One region of the Paenibacillus sp. FSL R10-2796 genome, then DNA from elsewhere that is predicted to be linked to it. Evidence: predicted binding sites of a transcription regulator. Region 1 holds the regulator's gene; each other region holds the start of a gene.

Region 1 (5,830 bases):
ACAGAGAACATCGCTTTATCCCAGTATTCATCCAGCAATTCACTGGAGTTCTGTTCTACATCAAGTTTTAGTGTACGTCCATCAATCATCGATTTTCCTTCTTGGGAGACGTACTGAACCAGCTCACGTAATTTCGTGCCTGGCTGGAGATCAAGTTTCAAAGTGACCTCATTGCGGTTAATACTGATATGAGAATTATTGACGCCCTCATATTGAGATACAATCTTCTGAAGTGGTTCCTGCATTGCAAACTGACGATACAAAAAGAAGCCACCAAACAATAGAGTAGCCGACAGTAGAGACGTTATCAGCACAGGTACAAGACGTAATTTCAAGAAACGTCCTCCTCTCAAAGATGACAAAATATAAAGCTCATTATAATAATTTATAGCTACTTGAGAGCTCATCAGAGAGACTGAAGTCTCTTATTGCTGTTCTAATTACAAGTAGTAGTATATCACAGGTGTATATACTAATTTCAAAATAAATGTGAATATATTTAAAATTTAATTTTTTAAATATTTCCATCAATACCAAATAAATTCCTCACTTTCGACAAAACCGGCCTTGATTTTTAATCAATCGGCCTATTTTCGTATGTGAATTTAAGAGAATATTCGATGATAACCACCCATTCAGTATATCACTTAGTATATCACTTTTGTACATCAAATAAATGTAAACAAGCGAACTTATTATAAGTTCGCTTGTTTACTATGACACCCTTAATTTCCTTATGTTCAGCTTAACTTTTAGGTAAACTGTAACCTTCGCCCATTCGGGACCCATCCGAAAAGCGATAAAATTGATAATAATACCGACCGCTCTGTTTATAAAAAAGCTGCCAAGCATACTCTCCGTTATATACTCCCGGCAGCAAGCGTTCAATCGTTATGTCCGGAAGATCAGCTTTGATAATGCCGCGTATTTGGGCTTCCGAGGTTCCTTTACTTAGTTCCTCAGCAAACACTGCGTCGTCGCCTTCAGCAAATTTTCCATCTACCGTAAAGCGGACCCAGACCATAAGAGCAGTCCCGGCTTCATTTTTCCCTGTTAATACCCAGTACACTGCATTTTCATCCCAAACCGATTTTTGTGCTTTGGTTACCTCTGTTAGACCCGCTCTGGTTTTGGCAACATCCTTAGCGATATCACGCTCGTTCCATTGATCTTTCATAATATAGGCATAGAACTGGATAAGTCCAAACCCCAGGAGCAGAATCAGAACTGACCCCAGGAGGATCCATTTTTTCCTTTTCTTCAAGGTACAGCTCCCTTTCTAGTAATATATCTTTTTTGATTATATAACACACCCGCGTGTTTATCCAAAATTTCATAATTTTCTAGGTTTCCCAGCCTTAAAAATACACAAAAGGCCGCAACTTTTGCTAAAAGCAAAAAGTCGCAGCCTATTATTTATTCGTTATTCTCCAGACTTAACGCTTCAATAAACCTTCGAAGGCTTCTTGCGCTTTACGCCGGATAGCTTCCTCATCCAGGGTTAAGCATTGTCCATGCTTGATGACCTGTTTACCATTCACCCACACATGCTCAACATCCTTAGCGCTAGCAGAGTAAACCGCATGAGACAACAGATCTGTGTGTGGCAGCAAATGCGGCTGATCGATATCAATAGCAATGAAATCTGCTTTCATCCCTACAGCAAGTCTGCCTACATTATTTAAAAAGATGGACTGCGCGCCATATTCTGTAGCCATACGCAGAGCCTCTGGAGCTGGAACAGCCGTTGGATCACCGCTGACACCCTTATGAATGAGAGCTGCAAGCCGCATCTCTTCAAACATATCCAAGTTATTGTTGCTTGCCGCGCCATCCGTGCCAAGAGACACCTTCACACCAGCTTTTAGAAGATCAGTAACCCGAGCCACTCCGCTAGCCAACTTCAAATTACTGCCCGGATTATGAGATACACCCACATTATGGCGAGCCAAGATCTCAATCTCTTCATCATTTAAATGAACACCATGTGCAACTATCGAGGGACGTGTGAACATGCCAAGCTTCTCTAAGTGAGCTACAGGACGCAACCCGTAATCCGCCACATTTTGTTCCACTTCACGTTTCGTTTCGGACATATGCGTATGCATCGGTAAATCCAGATCATGCGCTGCCTGCACGAACTTAACCAGGAAGTCCGGAGGGCAAGTATAAGGGGCGTGCGGCGAGATCATAGTAGTAATTCTGCCTTCAGCCTTTCCATGCCAGTTACGGGCAAAAGAAATCGCTTCCGCAAGCTTGTGATTCTGTACATCCTCTGGACATAACCCGATCACACCACGCATCAATACGGAACGGATACCTGATAACTCAGCTACCTCGGCTACTCGGTCCATATGATCATACATATCGAGGAAGGTCGTAGTTCCACCCTTCAGCATTTCCAATACAGATAAGGAGGTTCCCCAGTATACATCATCACCGGTGAACTTTTCCTCCATTGGCCACATCTTCTCCTGAAGCCACACTTGTAGCGCTAAATCATCTCCATATCCACGCAGCAAAGACATCGCCGCATGACCATGTGTGTTTACAAGTCCAGGCATGAACAGCAGACGGCTGCCATCAACCACTTGCACTCCAGCTTCCATCTGAGGCTCTTCTTTTCCTATGTAAGTGATTAAATCATCTTCAATAGTCATATATCCACTCAGAACCGGCTCATCCGTTCCCGGAGTCAGAAAATACCCGCCCTTAATTATCGTTTTATTGTTGTTCATGTTCGCTTTCTTCCTTTCCATCCCGCAAGTAATAAGCAAGACTTTGCAGATCAGTTGTAAAATCAGCTGCATGCACCCGGATATTCGGTGGTGTCTTCAGAATCACAGGGGCAAAGTTCAAAATCGCTTCAATCCCAGAAGAAATGAGAATATCTGCTACATTTTGAGCTTCTGAATCAGGTACGGTAATAATGGCAATGCGAATACCTTGCTCACGAATCGTGCTGCCTAGTTCATCCATCGGTTGCACAGTAAGGGAGTTGATCTTACGTCCAACCTTAGGAGCGTACGAATCAAATATAGCCGTGATTTTCATAGTATCTTTAAGATATGCATTGTAATTAGACAAGGCATGTCCGAGATTACCTGCTCCAACTAAAGCTACATTAAGCTGTTGATCCAGCTTCAGGATATGACGGATTTTCTCAATAAGATACGTTACATCATAGCCGATACCTTTTCTGCCGAAGTCACCAAAATATGCTAAATCCTTACGAATCTGTGCGGGATTAAGATCAAGCTTTTGTCCAAGTTCCTGAGAGGAAACTGTTAATATTTCGCGATTCTGGAGATCATTCAAAAAACGCAAGTACACAGGCAGTCTGCGAACAACGGCTTCTGATATTTTATCCGATTTCATATTTTTCCTCCTAAAAATAGTAATGTTCTTGTGAAAATCCATATTCAAACGTCTACCTCTCCTTATTAAGGACGGTACTGTAACACACCGCCCTTAAGGATAAGGAGGAGCTAAACTGAAGACGAGCGTTTTAAGAAGCGCCGCCATCCTCTAGCCATTCCGCTATGCGAGGGACCATTTGATCAGTAAGCATATGCTCCATTTTGGGACCAGGCAATGAATAAAGGAAATACTTCCCGTAATGAGATTCAATAACCCTTGTATCATAAACAATAACTATTCCGCGATCCTGCGCCGTGCGAACCAGTCTTCCGAATCCCTGCTTAAAACGAATAACCGCTTGAGGAACAGATAATTTCATGAACGGATTCTTCTTCTGGGCCTGTAATAACTCCGACTTCGCTTCCGCCAACGGGTGATTCGGCGGTTGAAACGGAAGTCTCACGATGGCCAGGCAAGTCAGTGCTTCACCTGGAATATCTACACCTTCCCAGAAGCTGCTCGTCCCCAGCAATACGGATGCTGCACTGTCCTGAAAGCGGCGGATCAGCTTGCTCCGGCTGCCACCTTCCACGCCTTGACCAAGCACCGTAATCTCTTGTGAGGCTAAAGCCTCTTTAAGCGGATCATATACCTGACGCAGCATTTTATAAGAAGTAAACAGAACCAGCATCCGCCCACGTGTTGTTTTAGCAGCTTCCGATAATGACTGTACGAGTGTATCGACAAATCGAGCATCGCCCACACTGCCCTTCACACTAGGAAAATCACGCGGTATAACTAACAGTGCCTGCTCGCGATACTTAAAGGGAGAAGGAAGAAGTGAGGTCATTAGACGTCCTTCTTCCGCAGCTTCGTTAAGTCCGAGATTATCAATCATAAATTGAAAAGATTTATCTACAGACAGCGTCGCCGAGGTAAGCACGATGCTTTTTTTCTTATCGAAGAACAACTCTTTAAGCTGGCTGCTAACATCCACAGGGACAGCATACATCTGCAGTGATTTGCTGCGGTAATTCCCATTTGCCTCCAGCCAATATACTACATTATCGTCATTCAGCCCCATAAAGAATCTTACTTGCTCACGGATGGAAGCCAAATCCTTAAATAAACCGCTAATATCAGTAACAAGACTGTCTGCTGAGGATTGGCTTTCCTGGTCGCGCATCTCGTTAAGCATTTTATCACCCTTACGGATGATGTCGCTTAACGTCAGATTCATAGTGTTCTCTAGTGCAACCAATTCATCCCAATCCTTCGGCTTACGGGCGGGAATCAAACGCATAACCAGTTGTCCCGCTTCCCCTGCCCCTGCATCACTGCGTTCCGGCAAAAGGCTGAACAGCTTGTCGCTGAGTGCATCCCAGGTTTCTTTGACGGTAAGCAGATCCGGGTAGATCCGATCGATGACTCCGCTCCATTCTGAAGCCTCTTCACTGCCTGACGACTGTAATATCTGGCGCAGAGCAGGAAGCTGTCCGTTTCGGCTATCTTTATACAGCCGCGATAATGTGTGTGCCACAGTGAAATGCTTCATATGCATGCCAAGATGTTTACCAGCCACATCTTCTAAATGATGTGCTTCATCAATGACAAGATGCTCGTAAGCCGGAAGCAGCTGGTGCCCAGCCTTAACATCTGCGAATAGCTTGGAGTGGTTCGTAATAACCACGTCAGCAATCCCAGCTTCATGCTTGGCCCTATGATAATAACATTTGCGGAACCAAGGACAAGAACGGCCCAGACAGGAATCGGTATCGCTTGCCACCGTCTCCCAGAAATCACCGCCCCGGCCGCTTAAATTCAGCTCTTCATCATCCCCTGATTCACTTTGAGTGAGCCATACAATCATCTGAGCGGCAGTAAGCGCATCTTCCCTTGGGCTTATAAAGTCCTTTTTATTAATTTTATGCTCAAACTTACGCAGACACAAATAATGCCCTCTTCCCTTAAAAATAGCAGCTTTAAACGGAAAAGGAACTACCTGCGTTAACAAAGGGATATCCCGCTCGCGCAATTGGTCCTGCAGATTAATGGTATGAGTGCTGACCATGACTTTTTCATTGGTGCGAACGCTTTGATAAATGGCAGGCAACAAATAACCGAGCGATTTACCGGTTCCTGTGCCCGCTTCGATCAGTAGGTGTTTGTCTTCGGCAAGTGCCGTCATCACCTCATTGATCATAATATCCTGAGCTTCCCGGCTTTCATACTGCGGTAATGTGTCTTTAAGTCGTTTGGTTACTTCGTCCATATAATCAGTAAAAGATAAATTCGCTAGCGGATTCTCAGCATGCTCATCTCTAGGTGGCGCTAACTCCGTCCAATCTCCTACTGCAAGCGCTAATTGACGATAGAAAGTCAGATCACCTTCGGGCTGTAGCGTCTCCGCTTCCCGCTCTCGCAGCAGACCATCAAAGTACCAGCCCAGATCACTATCCTCTTCGGTAAA
Region 2 (5,830 bases), 1.1 Mb from region 1:
TCACGATAAAGCCGCCTTCAGACAAAGTTAGCGCCACTGACAACGATGCTGGAATAAGCAAACCTGTAGCTCCGTACAAAAAAAGATATACTATGTTTTTCTTGGAACCGTAATTTTCAAAAGCATAGAATGAACCGCGAATCGCAAGAAGAATCACTGCAATGCTTCCCGGAACAAGTAACGCGGAGCCATAATAATAGGCTGTGTCCGGAAAAAATCCGACGATGCCAATATAGAAAAAGATAAAAAATACATTTGTAATCTCCCATACGGGTGATAAATATTGGGAAATCAGACGATTAATGAGATGATCCTGCTTCGTTAAACGTGCATAAAAGGCGAAGAAGCCCGCTCCGAAATCAATGGAAGCTATAATTAAATAGCCGTACAAAAACAGCCAGAGCACCGAGATGCCAATCAATTCGTAACTCATCATTCAGTGCCCCCCTTTTCCGCAGATTGATTAGGATGATCCTTCATCCATTTCTCCATCTCAGCTTCTGCCGGATTATTGTTGAACAAGCGTCTTAGCACGATTACACACATACTGCCGAGTACGATGTACAAGAGCAATAAGGCGAAGAATATAATTCTTACATTCGGTGAAGACGTGGCCGCCTCCTCAACACGCATATATCCACGGATAATCCACGGCTGTCGGCCAACCTCTGCATAAAACCAGCCCAGCTCAACAGCCAGAAAAGCGAGAGGGGCGCTCAGTGTGATGATGCGAAGCATCCACTTGTTAAGCTCATTACGCTTTTTCCAGAACACAAACAGAAAATATAGAAACGAAATCGCGAGCAGAGTAAATCCAATTCCGACCATTAAATCAAACAGATAATGAACGAGAAGCGGTGGCCATTCTTCCTTGGGGAATTCCTCGAGCCCCGTCACCTCTGCATTAAAGTCTCCAAAGGCCAGGAAGCTGAGCAGCTTCGGCAGATGAAGAGCCCCTAGAACTTCATGCTCTGCATTTAGCCATCCCAATAGTACCAAATCCACACTGCTGCTCGTCTCAAAATGCCACTCTGCCGCTGCAAGCTTCTCTGGCTGATGCTCGGCCAAAAACTTGGCGGACACATCACCGGCTAACGTGTTCAGCAAACCGAATAGTAAAACGACCGCCATCATTAGATTTAAAGATTTTTTGTGGTATGCGGACACACCTTTTCTCAGCATCGCGAAGGCTGCAATCCCGGCTAACAAGGCAGCTCCAGTCAAATAGGCCGAGCTTAATACATGGAACACTTTGGAGAACGTCGCCGTATTCAGCATCGCTTGCACCGGGTTAATCGCTGTGAATTGGCCTGCTTCCATGACAAAGCCCTCAGGCTGGTTCATGAATCCGTTCACCGTCGTAATAAAAACGGCAGACATGCCTGCCCCGGCGACAATCGGAATCGTCAGCAGCCAATGGATATACGGATTTTTGAAGCGATCCCACGTATACAAATAAATGCCCAAGAAGATAGCTTCAAAAAAGAATGCGAACACCTCCATGAATAACGGAAGTGCAATGACATTCCCAGCCAGTTTCATAAAATTCGGCCATACCAGGGCCAGCTGTAGTGAAATCGCTGTACCGGTCACGACACCAACCGCCACAGAAATGACAAATCCTCGAGACCACCGCTTTGCCATAAGTGTATAATGGGGGTCCTTCTTCCGAATCCCGATAAACTCTGCTATAGCGATCATTAGCGGTATACCGACGCCAATCGTCGCAAAAATAACGTGGAACCCGAGAGTCAAGCCTGTCACCAGCCTGCTCCATAGCACCGTATCAATTGCCATTCTTTAATGCTCCCTTCAAAACACTGTTCATTTTTCTATGATTAGGCCTGCTAACTGTTGGCTGCATTCAATATCAGGTTTAGCAAGGTTCAGCGACATCGTTGCCTGTTCGTTTTAGTATGACGTTCATCGTTCTTTGCTATGTAAAAAGAGAAAAAATTCACAAAGCAAGAGTTGGCGAGCCCGATTTACCTGATACTGAACAGTCAAAATTATAATGTGACCTAATGATTAAAATCATCTTATCTTAAATTGCAAGTAATTCAATCACAGATATCTCTTAATCCCTAAACGTTCAAGAAAGGGTCAAATCTTTCTGACAACTCAGTGAATAACACAAAAAGTACCCGAAGGAGCTATTGATTGATTAGTGCATATGTGATGTCACAAGTTCCCTCCTACTTCGATGCTAGCAAAAAAACGATATTTTCTCATTTTGAGCCGTAATATATCCCCTTTTTTGCAACAAAAAACACTGACTCAAATCATCAGTGTTTTTTGAATTAAAGCTAATTTCATCTTTGTCATGACAAATCTTGAACTGCTACTATCATTTAGTACGACCGTAGAAAAAAGAATACCCATCTGATTTCCCAAGCTTAGTCGTCTCCGTTCCGTCCACTAGCTTGACCGCTTTCAGCAACGATACAATTTGCGTATGCATTAGCTTTGCATCAAATTTGTCCATCTCTCTGTTGTCACTATCCACGAGCAGATAGTCGGGCATTGGAATGAAACCAATCACCGGTATCCCTGCTTCAAATAAGGGCTGACTCTCTCCAAACTCAAACTTGTTATGTCCACGCAATAATACAGTACGTGTGCTATCTGTCTTTTCAATAGCCTTCAGCCAAATGCCTGCCATCATTTCATTGCCTGCATAGGTATATTCTGTACTTATTTGTCCAGTTGGACCATAATGACCCGTATCATCGTCCTTCCACTCCATGCTGCCTAAATGCTCAACCGTAATTCCAGCTACAGCTTTTAAATGGCCATTCTTGCCATCCCACAGCTCTCGATGCCCCTCCATCCAGGTGGAAGTTGCCTGAGAGGAACCTTTGAACTCCGGTAATCTAAAATGCCCTGTCACAAAAGCAAATATCATCGTACGTTCCGGCTGCTCCTGCTGTAAGTAACGAATCATAGACAGCATGCCCACAGCGCCATTCTCCTCCACCACATTTATCCCATCCGTATGAGTATTTACGATAATTGCTTCGTCTTTATTCTTACCGTCAATTTTCACATAAAAGGATTCTGTTGGGGCATCTTTTTGTATTTCCGCTTCTAAAATAACCGTACCTTCTTTATGCTCCTGAGCTGCGCTGATCACCTTTTTCCCTTCCGTTTCATTAACCCAAATCGCAGGGATTCCAGCATAATCGGTGGTAAAAGGCACATATTGCTCTTCAACCTTATCGTCAGATACCCCTTTCCAGACTAAAACAACAGCTTTTACGCCCATTTCCTTCGCTTGCTCCAATTTAGCTTCTTTTAATGCTGTAGTGAGGACCAGATCGCCTTCATTTGGGGCAATTTGGTTGTCCATTGGTGATGAATCCCGCATATTCATAACGATCCCACTTGGAAAATTTCTGAAATTCTCAATTTCAATGACAGCAATTTTTCCGCTGGCCTGGCCATATTCACCACGCTTCGTATACACCAGCTCCCCAGTTACACCTTTTTCGTCAGTTTCCCCGGAATAGGGAAAAGCTGAAGAGACATGAATTTCCTGCTGATCAATCATTAAAGTACTGTTCTTTTCTTCCCATCGGTCAAAAGTATAGCGATCACGATAAACTTGCAGCCCCATATCAGATACCTGCTGCTCCAGCCAAGCAATAAACTGATTGTGACCCTCAGAGCCGGTTGTACGGCTTCCAAAAGAATTCATTACTTCAATATCTTTGAGCATCACTGCTGCAGAATCCAAATTGCGTTCATCGATCGTCACTGTCGTATCAGCAGCTAATGCTACAGGTGTTGTAATAGGTTTTGCATAGACTCCAATACCCCAAAGTGCAGTAACGATAAGTGCAGCAATGCTGAATAACACTTTACGAACCACTAGAAACGGAGTAACTCTTCTGCTTACCTTTTGCCCCAAGAGTCCTCTCCATATGCCCGCTATGATCAGCAAGAGGATAGAAAGCGCAAGCAGCCAAAAATTTCTTGTTAGTAAGAATAACCCTTCTGCCACCATCGCACTAATAAATACTACATGTAACTTCTCACGCTTCTTTAATAGTAAAAAAGAGATGCCTAATTCTGCTAATAAAAAGATGATGGTCACGATTGAGATTACCGTTTCTTCGCCAATGAATACCGTAGCACTTAGTGCTAGGATCAAAAGCAGCACTGCTGACAATCGTCTATATAAGATTTCTAACATGACGCCCTCCCATTTTAACTAACGATTATTTTGACATTACATTTGTAATGCCTTATGGTTTTAGCATATTGAAAAGACTCATGAAAAACAATGAAACGAACATCAGAATGTACAAACGGAGGGGAAATGTCATCTCAAATCATGAATTATACAGTCCAAATACCTCTCAGCATCGTTCCAATAAAGAAACCAACCGTTTGACAAGAGAAGCCATCTGTACGGCATTAGTCTTCTTGATCCAGGAACAGCCTTTTGACAAAATCACCATCACCGATATTGTGAAGCGCGCAGGGGTTTCTCGAACAGCCTATTACAACAACTATTCCTCCAAGCAAGAGATCCTGGTGGATTTGGTCGATTCGCTTATTTTTGAAATTAATCAAAAACTCTTACCTTACACCAATGAATTAACAGGCAAAGCTAAAGAACCTCAAAAATTTATCAAAGTGCTTTTTGAAGTTATTTTTCAGCAGCGGAACATCTACAAAGCACTTCAGAGTGCAAAGTTTGATCATGTAATTCTGGATTGCTTGAATGAAATGATGCTTTCTACTGCTCATGACAAAAGCGACGAGAATGTGTACCGAATATACTTTAAAGCGGGGGCCCTCTATAATGTTCTCCTTAAATGGATACAATCAGACTTTGCAAAATCCATAGACGAAATGACCAAAATTTGTCTTGAGGTATACCATACTCCAATGTCCCAGGAATAAGGTTTAAAAATCGTGTTTATAAATGAAAAAACAAAGAAACCACGGAACCAAGTTCGGCTCCGCAGTTTAATTATCAACCCTACTATTGAATTTGAATTTGTTTCATGTACTCTTTGAATGCCTCGTCGATTTCTTTGTATTTTGTATGATGCAGATAATGTGAACCTTCCATTGGGATCATTTTGCCCTGTGCGGATTGTTTGACTTGCTCCTCATGCAGCGGAATCCACTGTTTATTGTGCTCGTTATTTGATTGAACGAAGAGAAGCAGCGGCAAGTCATTTGGCATTGTGATTTTTTCTCCATTTTTGAAATTGGAACCGAGGTGGCCCAGTTCATTCATCAACGTTGGATTGGTCGCGACTTGATTCGAAATCAAACGCATCTGTTCTTTGGTATGCTCATCGAACGCAAGCGATTCATAGGGATCTCCGCTCACTTTTTGGACCAATCTCATTAGACCTGATTTTTGAAGAAATTTCATGGCGTTCAAAGGTAATTTGACATCCATTCCGGGTTGATTGGGAACGCTGCTATCGATGCCGACAAAAGCAAGAACTTCATCCGGATATGTGTTCACATAGGTCGCTCCGTAAAGTCCCGCGATGGAATGTCCCATTAGAATGTAACGGTCTAAACCCAGTTGCTGCAATGCTTCGTGAACCTCACTTACTATATTCTCAGTCGTTCTCTCCTTCTCGGTTTCATCGCTCAAACCATAACCGAAAGGCTCGACCACCACGACTTTATAATTAGGGGTAATTTCATCGATCAGCAATTTGAAATCAAGTGCAGGCGTCGGGGTTCCTTGTCCCGGTAGGAGTACAACAGTTTGTTCTCCACTGCCTTGAATAAGCACATTCATCTTTTTCCCATCCACATTGACATACTGGCCATACGATTCGATTTTCTTTTTCTC
Region 3 (5,830 bases), 270 kb from region 1:
GCTTAATGTTGCTTGCGATAAAGTTGTTAACGTCAACTTTTCTGGACCATTTACCTTTTGTAAAACTTCTCCAACCGGATTTCACTTCTTGTACATCTTTTTCAATCACCGACATGCTAAATCCCTCCATCTATATTTATATTATATTTGTAGAGATCGCGGGCTTGAAGGTTGATCCCGTGTCTCGTGATCCCAAGAAAAATATGGTTGTTCGAAAATTCACAATCATTGTTCCATATATGGGACCGTTGTTTATATAAACATTTTAGTTTATTTTCTATAAATAGACTGTGACAAATATCACCTTTCCGGTGATATTTGTCACTTATATCTAATCCACAACCATCCTATTATCTACTTAACCAAATATTAATTATCAAATCTTCCGTAGAAAGCATTACGATATACATCTGCAAGTTCAGATACCAGTGGCAGCTTAGGATTGGCAGTTGTACATTGATCTTCAAATGCACGGTCAGCCAAGTAATCTACATGGGATTCAAAATCCTTAGGATCAAAGCCCAATTGTTGGAAGGATTCTTCGATACCCAGTTTTTTGTTCATGTCGCGAATAGCATTGATCAGGCTAGTTACACCTTCTTCAGTTGTGCGAGCTGGCAATCCCAGAATACGGGCGATTTCTGCATAACGCTCGTCAGCTACGAAGTGTGAATATTTAGGGAACGAAGCGAACTTCGTAGGTTTCTTAGCATTGTAACGAATAACGTGTGGCATAAGGATCGCATTAGTACGACCGTGAGCAGTGTGATATTGACCGCCCCATTTATGCGCCAAGCTGTGGTTAATACCCAGGAAAGCATTAGCAAAGGCCATACCAGCAAGTGTTGATGCGTTATGCATTTTTTCACGGGCAACTCTGTCGCCTTCAAGAGCCGATTTTTCAAGGTATTGGAATACCAATTGGATTGCTTTAATTGCCAGACCATCCGTGTAGTCACTCGCCATTACAGATACATAAGCTTCGATGGCATGTGTCAATACGTCCATACCTGTATCAGCTACAGCAGTTTTTGGCAAGCTATATACGAACTCTGGATCAATGATAGCTACGTCTGGAGTTAGCTCGTAGTCAGCCAAAGGATATTTAGTGTGTTGTTCAGTTGTTTTATCGGTAATAACTGCGAAAGATGTTACTTCCGAACCTGTACCCGAAGTAGTTGGAATCGCTACAAACTTAGCTTTGTTTCCAAGTTTAGGGAATTTGTAAACCCGTTTACGGATATCCATGAATTTTTGTTTCAGACCATTAAAGTCTGCGTCTGGATGTTCATAGAATAACCACATTCCTTTTGCAGCATCCATTGGGGAACCACCACCAAGTGCGATGATGCAGTCCGGTTGGAATCTGTTCATCATTGCTGTACCTTTTTCAACTGTAGTTGTCGATGGATCTGGTTCAACTTCCGAGAACACTTCGATCGCTACAGGAGTTTGGCGTTGACGCAGGTAATGTTCAACTCTCTCAACATATCCAAGCTTAACCATCATTGGGTCAGTGATAATTGCGACACGTGTGATATCAGGCATTTTGGTCAGGTACTGAGTAGCGCCTTTTTCGAAATAGATCTTGTCAGGTACTTTAAACCATTGCATATTCACGGTACGACGATTCACCCTTTTCACGTTGATCAAATTGATTGCTGTAACGTTTTGCGACACGGAGTTACGACCATAAGATCCGCAGCCCAGCGTCAACGAAGGGATGTTAGTGTTATAGATATCGCCGATCGCACCATGAGTGGAAGGCGAGTTAACGAGAATACGTCCTGTTTGCAGACGGTTAGAGAACTTCATGATTACTTCTTCGTTGTTGGAGTGGATAGCCGAACTATGGCCCATACCACCAAATTCAACAACTTGTGCTGCGCGTTCAATACCTTGATCTGCGTTTTTAACTTTGTAGCAAGCAAGCACAGGACTCAATTTTTCAGCGGACAATGGATATTTAGTGCCTACACCTTCAAGTTCTGCTACCAGAATCTTAGTGCCGGCAGGAACTTGAATGCCGCACATTTCAGCAATTTTCACTGCGGATTGTCCAACGATTGCTGGATTAACCGCACATTTATCAACGTTCATAGCGCCGCTAGTAAGTTTGGCAGCTTCTTCTTTGTTAACAAAGTAGCAGCCATTAGCGATCATTTTCTTTTTCACTTGATCGAAGATTGGTTCTTCGATAATAACAGCTTGCTCGGAAGCACAGATCATACCATTATCAAATGTTTTGGAAAGAATGATGTCCGTTACGGCTTGATCGATATCCGCGCTCTTTTCGATGAATGCAGGTACGTTACCAGGACCTACGCCAAGAGCTGGTTTACCACAGCTATAAGCTGCTTTTACCATTGCAGAACCGCCTGTTGCAAGAATAAGTGCAACGTCAGGGTTGTTCATCAAAGCGTTTGTTTTGTCCATCGTTGGCATTTCAATCCATTGGATACAATTCTCAGGTGCGCCAGCTTTTACAGCCGCATCATGAAGAATTCTAGCAGCTGCTGCACTACACTCTTGCGCAGATGGGTGGAAACCGAATATAATAGGGTTCCGTGTCTTAATCGAAATCAACGCTTTAAACATCGTGGTGGATGTAGGGTTGGTTACCGGTGTGATACCCATTACAATTCCGACGGGCTCAGCAATTTTTTGGAAGCTTTCATAAGCATTGTCTTCAATAACGCCTACTGTTTTATCGTATTTAATTCCGTGCCAGATATATTCTGTCGAGAAGATGTTTTTAGTAATTTTGTCTTCGTAAACCCCGCGGCCAGTTTCTTCTACAGCCAATTTAGCGAGGTACATATGTTTGTCGAGTCCAGCCAACGCCATTGCATGAACGATTGTGTCAACTTGCTCTTGATCCAGCGCCATGAATGCCTCATGTGCTTTTTTCGCTTTATCCACCAAAGTCTGAATATACTCTTCAGCGGTAGTTTGTTTAACTTGGGCGGCGACTTCGTTCTTAACTGCCATCTCCCTCGTCCTCCTGTCAATTTTTAGGTTGTTTTTCTCTACACATTTATCTTATCACATCATTTCCACCTTGTATAGTGAAATCTTTCACAAAGTATAAAGTTTTTTTGATTTGTTTTCAAAGCGCTTTCATTCGATCATATTATAGGTTTTTTACCATTATTTATGCTGTATCATTCCTTAAATCTAAAGTTTATGTTTAAAAAGACAAGAACCGATACCCATTTTCTACCTTTCCGCTCGCAAAAATATTTTAAAAATACAAATCTAATTTTGTTGACACTCTATTTTTCTCATGACCCTCTAAAAAATAGTCGGAAGCCATCCGTTGGGTTGATTTATAAAAATATCAATAATATAAACATAAAAAAACCGACTCCTAAAGGAGCCGGTTCTGTCCTTCCTTGCCTATTCTACTTTAATTGTATCGAAGAATTTCTCCTGCACTGTTTTTGCAGCAGCTTCAAGCTGTGTCTTGGAATCTGTTCCCTTTTTGGAGAACAGCTCTTGAATTACATTGGACATGGTTGCGTAGTAGTCCTGTGTATTGTATTGCGCTTCCGGTTTACCGTCCAGCAAGCCTAAAATATCAGGGCTGTATTGATATACATTTGTATATTTATCATACACAGCTTTTGTTTTCTTGCCGAAGTCAGAATCTGCAGAATAGTAATCTAAGAGCGGCGGAATAAAGTATTTGCCATCCGTTGTACGTTGTTGCAGAACCGCATCCAGTGCTTCTAGACCTTTATCGGAGAAGTAATCAAATGTAATATAACGGAATGCCATTTCTTGCTCGTCTGGTGTTGCATTTGGATTGATTACAAGGTAGTCACCACCAAGTACCCCAGTGTGTTTTCCGCCTTTTTCCATCGCAGGCATTGGATACGTAAGTACATCTTCTGGTTTCAGACCGCCTTGATTCAACGCTTGCTCAATAACACCGTCAGATCCAGCCATTACCATTGCTGTACGACTTTGTTGGAATGCGCCTACAGCATCACCCCAGCCCAGTGCCCAGTCCTGAGGAATCGCATTTGCTTCCCATCTAAGTTTCTTGTAGAAATCCAGCGCTTTAATCCCAGCCTCAGAATTAAAAGTAGCTACAACCTTACCGCCTTCAATCTTCTGAATTTCACCGCCAGCCTCGAACAGGAAGTTGGTCCAGTTCCAGCCTGCTTCATTCCCTTTACCCATTGGAGCAATACCGGAAATCCCTTTTTTGGTATCAGCTACACCTTTCGCGGTATTCAGCATATCATCCCAAGTCCAATCCATAGATGGAACAGCAACGCCTTTTTCATCCAGCATTTTTTTGTTGATCATTGTGGTTGTTACATAACCCTTTTGAGTTACGCCGAATACTTTTCCGTCAATGATAAATTGATTTTGGAGAACCGGGTTAATTTGATCCTTAAATTCGTATTTATTCCACAGATCCGTAATGTCAGCTACCCAGCCTTTTTCAACTAGGAATTTTGCTTCTGTAGCGTAAGTGTTAAAGAAGGTTGGAGCTTCATTCGCTGCCATTTTGATGCCGATTTCACTTACATTGTACTGCCAATCGTCTTTGACGATTTCAACATTCGGATACTCCTCTTGGAAACGTTTGATCTTGTCATCTTCCTGTGCTCTAACTTCGGTTAGATCAGGGGTTGGATAGTGAATTTTGATGGTCACTTTTCTTTGTGTGATATCATCAGTTGGCGCTGCTGTAGCACTGCCAGCATTATCTGTTGCAGCATTCGTTGGCGCAGTAGTCGCTTCCCCTTCCTTGTTTCCTGTTGTGTTTCCGTTATTGTTGTTACCGCCGCATGCGGTTAACAATGATCCGGCCACAAGGAGGCTTAGTAGCACGCTAGAGTACTTACGCATTGAAACTCCCCTTTTCAATTCATAGTTATCTTACATATCGATCATAAAAGAGAAATCGTTTACAAACGAGGTGCATTTATATTCCTTTCATGTGCATGTTTACGATCCGTGACTAAATTCGTCGATCCGCGCTTATCCCTTAACTGCTGATAATGCAACGCCACGCATAATGAACTTTTGGAAGATCAGGAAGACAAGGATCGGCGGCAACGATACGATAAATAGGATAGCGAATTTAATATTCGTATTAAGTGCCTTTACATTAATAACGTATTTATAGATTGCTGTCGCGAGCGTATATTTCTCTTCACTGTGCATAACCAGAGATGGCCAGAACCAGTCATTCCATGCAGTAGAAAAGATAAAGATCGCCAGCGTAGCAAATATCGGAACCGACAATGGCACTGCAATGGAGAAAAAGCTTCTCGGCTCAGAGGAACCGTCGATCCGCGCGGCTTCAAAAATTTCAGGATGTATCCCATCAAAAAAGTTCTTTAGAAGTAGAAAATAGAATGTATTCGCACCCGCCGGCAGCCAAAAGGCAGCGTACTGATTCAGTAATCCAAGCTCTTTTAGATTGACAAAGTTGGGAATCATGTAGCTGGTCGCCGGAATAAACAATGTCATCAGGAAAAAGAAATAAATTGCCTTTCTGTAAGGAACATTCATACGAGAAATGCTGAAAGCAGACATTCCCAATACGACTAGTGTCACGACCATATTCCCCACAAAAATATAAATAGTGTTCTTAAGGAACATCAGCAGATCAATGTAGTTCATCGCTTCTTTAAGGTTGCTGAAGTGCCATTCCTGCGGGAAAAAATGCGGTGGGAATGAGTTCACCTCTTGATTCGATTTCAGTCCGTTAAATAACGTCATACAAATCGGATACAGCATGCTAAACACCATAATCAAAATAACCACGCACATCAAGCCATAAACGATCTTATTGCTTGTTTTTTTC
Region 4 (5,830 bases), 2.7 Mb from region 1:
ACATGCAGATCGATAAAGCCGGGCAAAAAATACTGGCCTTCAGCTAATACATGAAAATTGTCCTGACCTTGATAAGCATCAAGCAAGGGTTGATAGTCGGGGTGCTCCGGTGCAACGATCATTTCTATCATCCCATCCGAATTGATACAGAAGAGATGATCCTTTAAAATTTGAATTTCTTTTGGGGATAGGCTAGAAAATGAAGTGCCTAGGAATATTTGCATATAATTTCTCATGATTTCCGCCTTAATGTTCGTCTTTTGGTGTGCATTCGTTATTATAATCCGTGAAAAAGGATAAGTCCAGACCAAAAGTCGAATAAAGGCGTAATTGACGGATAGGAGGAGCTGAGGAATTGAAAGCGAATATGACACATAGACGTCACGTTCGCTAGGCTAGAATACAGAAAAAGATAGAGGAAAGTAAAAAATGCTGATCGGCTTCGATTTCTTTACGGTTATAGGAAATGAATGCGGTTACTATCTTGTGATATAATAGATGAAATCGATCAATAGTTTGAGAAAATTGGATTAGGAGTGTTGCCTGGATGAGAAGATACAACATTTGGCGCCCGTTGATGTTAATTATTGTTGCTGTACTTACAAAAAGCTTGGTCACTAACCTATGTATTTTGTTTGGTATGCAGGCTGAATCAGCAAGTAGTATGGGGACGCTGGGCATGGTCATTGCCGGTTTAGTGATGTACAATCGCATGACAAATCGCCGACGTAAATAAGCTGGCCGGATAGATTATAAACGTCTGGTTATTATGTTATAGTAAAGATTGAAATAAAACTTGTATCGACCTGAAAAGGAGTACTTCATGACACAGTTTGTCTACAAACAAATTATTGATGACTTAAAAATGAAAATTTTTGCTGGGCAGTTTCCCGATATGAAATTACCGGATGAACGAACGCTTAGTGAAACTTATCAAGTGAGTCGTAGTTCTATTAAAAGTGCTCTGACTAAAATGGCAAATGCCGGCATTATTTTTAAAAAGCGTGGCTCAGGGACATTTATAAATCCTTTATACATAAAAAATGAATCTATTTTTAACTACGAAGGCTCTAATTTAGGTGTCACCGACAATTTTCAAATGAATGGGAAGAAGCCAAAGATTAAAGTTTTGAAATTCGAGGTCATTCCACCAACGGAAGATCTGCAACGGGATCTGTTTTTAGGCCCACATGATTTTGTATACAAAATCGTTCGCTTGCGTCTTTTTGATGATGAACCCTTTATGATTGAAACAGGTTATATCCCAATCAAAATTGTACAGAATTTAAATCAGACCATTATTGAAGGATCTATCTTTAATTATTTGGAGGATTCACGAAATCTGGCGGTAACCAAATCCTTTTTATCGATATCCGCAGAACCCTCTGAGGCTACGGATCAAGAGCTGCTGCATTTGCAGGCGAATGAGCCAGTAAGCATTATGGAAGGGATTTTCTTTTTAGATAATGGCACGCCATTTGAATTCTCCCATATGCGCTTCCACTATAAATACTTAAAATTTAATACCTTTGTGTCCGTTCATTAAAAGTAAGACTGGGGAATTTTTCTCGGTCTTATTTTTTTTATTTTGCGCAAAATAGATGAAGGGCAAGTAGTAAATATCCCCCGCAAACTCCAGCCCATATTTTTACATATATATTAATATTGACTTATTTTTACTGACAATTGACACCGTTTTTCATACTATGTTCATATTTTCACAAAATTGGACCGTATCATTTGTTGAAAAGGTTGAATTAATTTTTCGCGGCGGTATGATGTACTTGTGGAAGAAATTACGGCAATGTAGACACAGAAAAAATTTTGGGGAGTGGAAGAAATGGTATTATCCATGGATGTTGATTACTCATCAAAAACTTATTTAGAGAAGCTTGATGCATACTGGCGCGCAACTAACTACATCTCTGTAGGTCAACTGTATTTGAAAGATAATCCGTTGTTAAGAGAACCGCTGAAAGAAGCAGACGTAAAGATTAAGCCCATTGGACACTGGGGAACTATTCCTGGCCAGAACTTTATTTATGCCCATTTGAATCGGGTCATTACTAAATATGATTTGAATATGTTCTATATCGAGGGTCCCGGTCATGGCGGTCAGGTCATGGTTTCGAACTCCTATCTCGATGGTAGCTATACTGAAATTTATCCGGAAATCACACAAGATATCCCAGGCCTGAAGAAATTGTTCAAACAATTCTCTTTCCCAGGTGGAGTTGCTTCCCATGCTGCCCCTGAAACACCTGGATCGATCCACGAAGGTGGCGAATTAGGTTATTCTCTATCCCATGGTGTAGGTGCAATTCTGGATAATCCAGATTTGATCTCCGCTGTTGTTATTGGTGATGGAGAGGCTGAAACTGGCCCATTAGCGGCTTCATGGTTCTCCAACCGGTTCATCAATCCAGTTACTGATGGTGCAGTTCTGCCGATCTTGCACTTAAATGGTTTCAAAATCAGTAACCCAACGATTCTGTCTCGTCAATCCAAAGAAGAAATTACTGCATACTTTAAAGGTATGGGTTGGGAACCGTTCTTCGTTGAAGGCGAAAATCCTGATCTAATGCATCCGGAAATGGCTAAGGTGCTTGATACCATCGTTGAAAGAATTGAAGCGATTCAAAAGAATGCACGTGACAACAATGACCTGACGCGTCCGGTTTGGCCAATGTTGGTCTTCCGTTCTCCTAAGGGCTGGACGGGTCCAAAGCAATGGGATGGTGTTCCGAATGAGAACTCGTTCCGTGCCCATCAGGTGCCGATTCCAGTGGATCAAAAAAATATGAAGCATGCTCCGGCGTTATTGGAGTGGATGAACAGCTATAGACCAGAAGAATTATTTGATGACAAAGGTCGTCTGAACGCTGAACTTGCTGAGATTCTGCCAACTGGCGACAGACGTATGGGAATGAACCCAGTTACTAATGCTGGCAACCAAATTAAAGATCTAAACTTACCGAATTTCCGTAAGTTCGCACTTGATAATTCCAAACCAGGTGAAGTAATAGCACAAGATATGGCCGTTCTGGGTAAATACATGAAAGATGTTATCTCTCTGAACGAAGAGAACCGCAATTTCAGAATTTTCGGACCGGATGAAACAATGTCCAACCGTCTGGGACCTGTCTTTGAAGTAACGAAACGTCAATGGTTGGATCAAGTGATTGAACCGAATGACGAATTCCTAGCTTCTTATGGCCGTGTTATCGATTCCCAATTGTCTGAACATCAGGCAGAAGGTTTGCTTGAAGGTTACGTATTGACAGGTCGCCATGGTTTCTTTGCAAGCTATGAAGCTTTCTTGCGTGTCGTGGATTCGATGATTACTCAGCATTTCAAATGGCTGCGTAAAGCAACAGATCAAAGCTGGCGTGCTGATATTCCATCATTGAATGTGGTAGCAACTTCAACTGTATTCCAGCAAGACCACAATGGTTACACTCACCAAGATCCAGGTTTGCTAGGTCACTTGGCTGATAAAAAACCAGAATTTATCCGTGAGTATTTGCCGGCTGATGCCAACTCCTTGCTGGCTGTCTTTGACACCGTCTTAAATGACCGTCAAAAAATTAACTTGATTGTTTCTTCCAAACATCCTCGTCCACAATGGTTCAGTGCGGATGAAGCACAAGAGCTGGTGGATAAAGGACTGAAGATTATTGACTGGGCAAGCACCGATCAAGGTGGAGAGCCTGATGTTGTCTTTGCTTCTGCAGGTACAGAACCAACTATCGAAAGCTTGGCTGCCATCTCTATCCTGCATGAAAAACTGCCGAACCTTAAAATTAGATATATCAACGTGGTAGACTTGTTGAAACTGAGAAGTCAAAAATTAGATCCGCGTGGCTTATCTGACGAAGAGTTTGATCAATTTTTCACAAAAGATAAACCAGTTATCTTCGCTTTCCATGGATATGAAGGTCTGATTAAAGACTTGTTCTTTGATCGCCATAACCATAACCTGCACGTACACGGATACCGCGAGAATGGCGATATCACAACACCATTCGATATGCGCGTATTGAATCAAATGGACCGCTTTGACTTGGCGAAGGAAGCTGTTCTGAGCTTGCCTAATGCTAACGACTATAAAGCGATCGCAGATGAAATGGATGCTATCGTTAAGAAACATCACCAATTCATTCGTGAAGAGGGTATTGATTTGCCAGAAGTAGAGAACTGGGTATGGAAAGCTTTGAAATAAGCGTATAGCCAGTACCATAGGAAGTAATACAAAAAGACACCTTTAGAGGTGTCTTTTTATTTGTTTAAATAACCATACAAAACAATTATAATCATTTTTTCATCTTTACCACTGTAAATATATGTGAGTAAATAGGTGGGTAAAGAAAGGGGAGAAATGTATGACATCTATTGATAAACTTCCCAAGTCTATAGAAATACAGCTTACAGAACAACCTTTATTTCACTCTGTATCCGATTTAATGAAAGATGGGCAATTCGGTGAGCAGTGGCTTGTATTGACTGAGAAGGAGATTTCCGTTTGGGGAACGGACGGGAAACTGGTCTCAAAGCTTCTAGTCTCGAATATTACTGATGCCCGGGTAGTAGGCGGGGTAGGCGGCGGATCGTTGCTTGTGGATACCCAAGAGGGGCCTATTATACTTATACGTTATACAGCATCACTTACCTCTATATTTGGTTTTGCTTCTAAATTAATTGGCGCTGTAGCTAAAGGCGAGGAACGGCCAACCGCTTCTGAAAAAGAGTTTCCAAGGAATTGTCCAAAATGCCGCAATCCACTGCCGGAAGATTCGCAAGCTTGTCCGGTGTGCAAGAGTAACGGCAAGGTTCTATTTCGGATGCTGAGCTATGCCAAGCCTTATAAGATCCAAATGATCGCTGCGGCGATTATGTTGATTTTTACTACATTGGTAGAGCTTGTTCCACCTTTTTTGACGAAGATGATCGTTGATAATGTGTTGACAGAAAAGGATATGGGCTCAACGCTTCTATGGATTGTGATCGGGCTAGCAGCCACATCCTTAGTAATTACTTTAATGCAGACTGTACGTGGACTTATAGGGGTATGGATTGGTTCCAAAATCATGGGTGATCTTCGTCATGATGTGTATCATTCCTTGATGAAATTATCTTTATCTTTTTTCGACCGAAGACAATCTTCGCAATTTATTGGACGGGTGAATAATGATTCAGAGGCGATGCGGCAATTTATGACTGACGGTGTAATCTGGGTCTCGGGTGAATTGCTACGGGTAATCGCTATTTTCACTATTATGTTCAGTATGGATTGGAAGCTAACGCTGCTTGCTATGCTGCCTATGCCGCTTATGGTGGTGCTGTCGACCGTGTTATGGCCGATGATTGGCAGACGTTGGTACCAGCAGTGGAGATCTATTTTTAGATTAAACGCTTTGGTTGGCGATTCTTTGCAGGGGATTCGTGTAGTCAAAGCATTCGGTCAGGAAACAACAGAGATGTCACGTTATACAGTCGCCAATAAGGAGCTGGTTCGGCATAATATTCGGATCGAAGGCTTATGGCAGGGGATGTTTCCTGCTTTTGCGTTGGTTGCTGGTGTGGGTACGTTATTAATTTGGTTTTATGGCGGGAAAACGGTGCTACAGGGACAATTATCCATCGGTACGCTAATCGCTTTGGTGACCTACCTTGGGATGCTTCTCGGACCTTTGCAGTGGGTGAGCCAAATGATCAACTGGGCCAGCCATGCGATTTCAGCAGCAGATCGGGTCTTTGAAATTATGGATACACCGTCAGATGTGCCTGATACTGTGAATCCAGCAGCCATCGGCCGCGTAAACGGTGAGGT

Evidence for each region. The regulator Rex, encoded in region 1, represses fermentation and respiration genes when NADH is low (regulators of the CRP and FNR family bind a similar motif). The targets are predictions, from matches to a motif close to TTGTGAAATATTTCACAA.
Region 2: a site for Rex is predicted at 1,946-1,963, ahead of NST58_RS16915 (cytochrome ubiquinol oxidase subunit I). Genes of this name have one in related genera too.
Region 3: a site for Rex is predicted at 3,067-3,084, ahead of adhE (bifunctional acetaldehyde-CoA/alcohol dehydrogenase). Genes of this name have one in related genera too.
Region 4: a site for Rex is predicted at 1,707-1,724, ahead of NST58_RS01210 (phosphoketolase family protein). Genes of this name have one in related genera too.

Annotation. Positions count from the first base shown of each region.
Region 1 is NZ_CP150178.1:4,840,695-4,846,524, forward strand. Features, by position in the region: gene NST58_RS21930 (hypothetical protein) at 1-335, opposite strand, end outside; gene NST58_RS21935 (DUF5590 domain-containing protein) at 746-1,264, opposite strand; gene NST58_RS21940 (amidohydrolase) at 1,437-2,738, opposite strand; gene NST58_RS21945 (redox-sensing transcriptional repressor Rex) at 2,725-3,378, opposite strand; gene dinG (ATP-dependent DNA helicase DinG) at 3,509-5,830, opposite strand, start outside.
Region 2 is NZ_CP150178.1:3,731,147-3,736,976, reverse strand. Features, by position in the region: gene NST58_RS16920 (cytochrome d ubiquinol oxidase subunit II) at 1-436, opposite strand, end outside; gene NST58_RS16915 (cytochrome ubiquinol oxidase subunit I) at 433-1,797, opposite strand; gene NST58_RS16910 (hypothetical protein) at 2,348-4,195, opposite strand; gene NST58_RS16905 (TetR/AcrR family transcriptional regulator) at 4,276-4,911, shown strand; gene NST58_RS16900 (alpha/beta hydrolase) at 4,994-5,830, opposite strand, start outside.
Region 3 is NZ_CP150178.1:5,114,963-5,120,792, forward strand. Features, by position in the region: gene pflB (formate C-acetyltransferase) at 1-115, opposite strand, end outside; gene adhE (bifunctional acetaldehyde-CoA/alcohol dehydrogenase) at 370-2,991, opposite strand; gene NST58_RS23230 (extracellular solute-binding protein) at 3,400-4,866, opposite strand; gene NST58_RS23235 (carbohydrate ABC transporter permease) at 4,999-5,830, opposite strand, start outside.
Region 4 is NZ_CP150178.1:247,444-253,273, forward strand. Features, by position in the region: gene guaD (guanine deaminase) at 1-236, opposite strand, end outside; gene NST58_RS01200 (hypothetical protein) at 548-736, shown strand; gene NST58_RS01205 (GntR family transcriptional regulator) at 824-1,546, shown strand; gene NST58_RS01210 (phosphoketolase family protein) at 1,841-4,222, shown strand; gene NST58_RS01215 (ABC transporter ATP-binding protein) at 4,383-5,830, shown strand, end outside.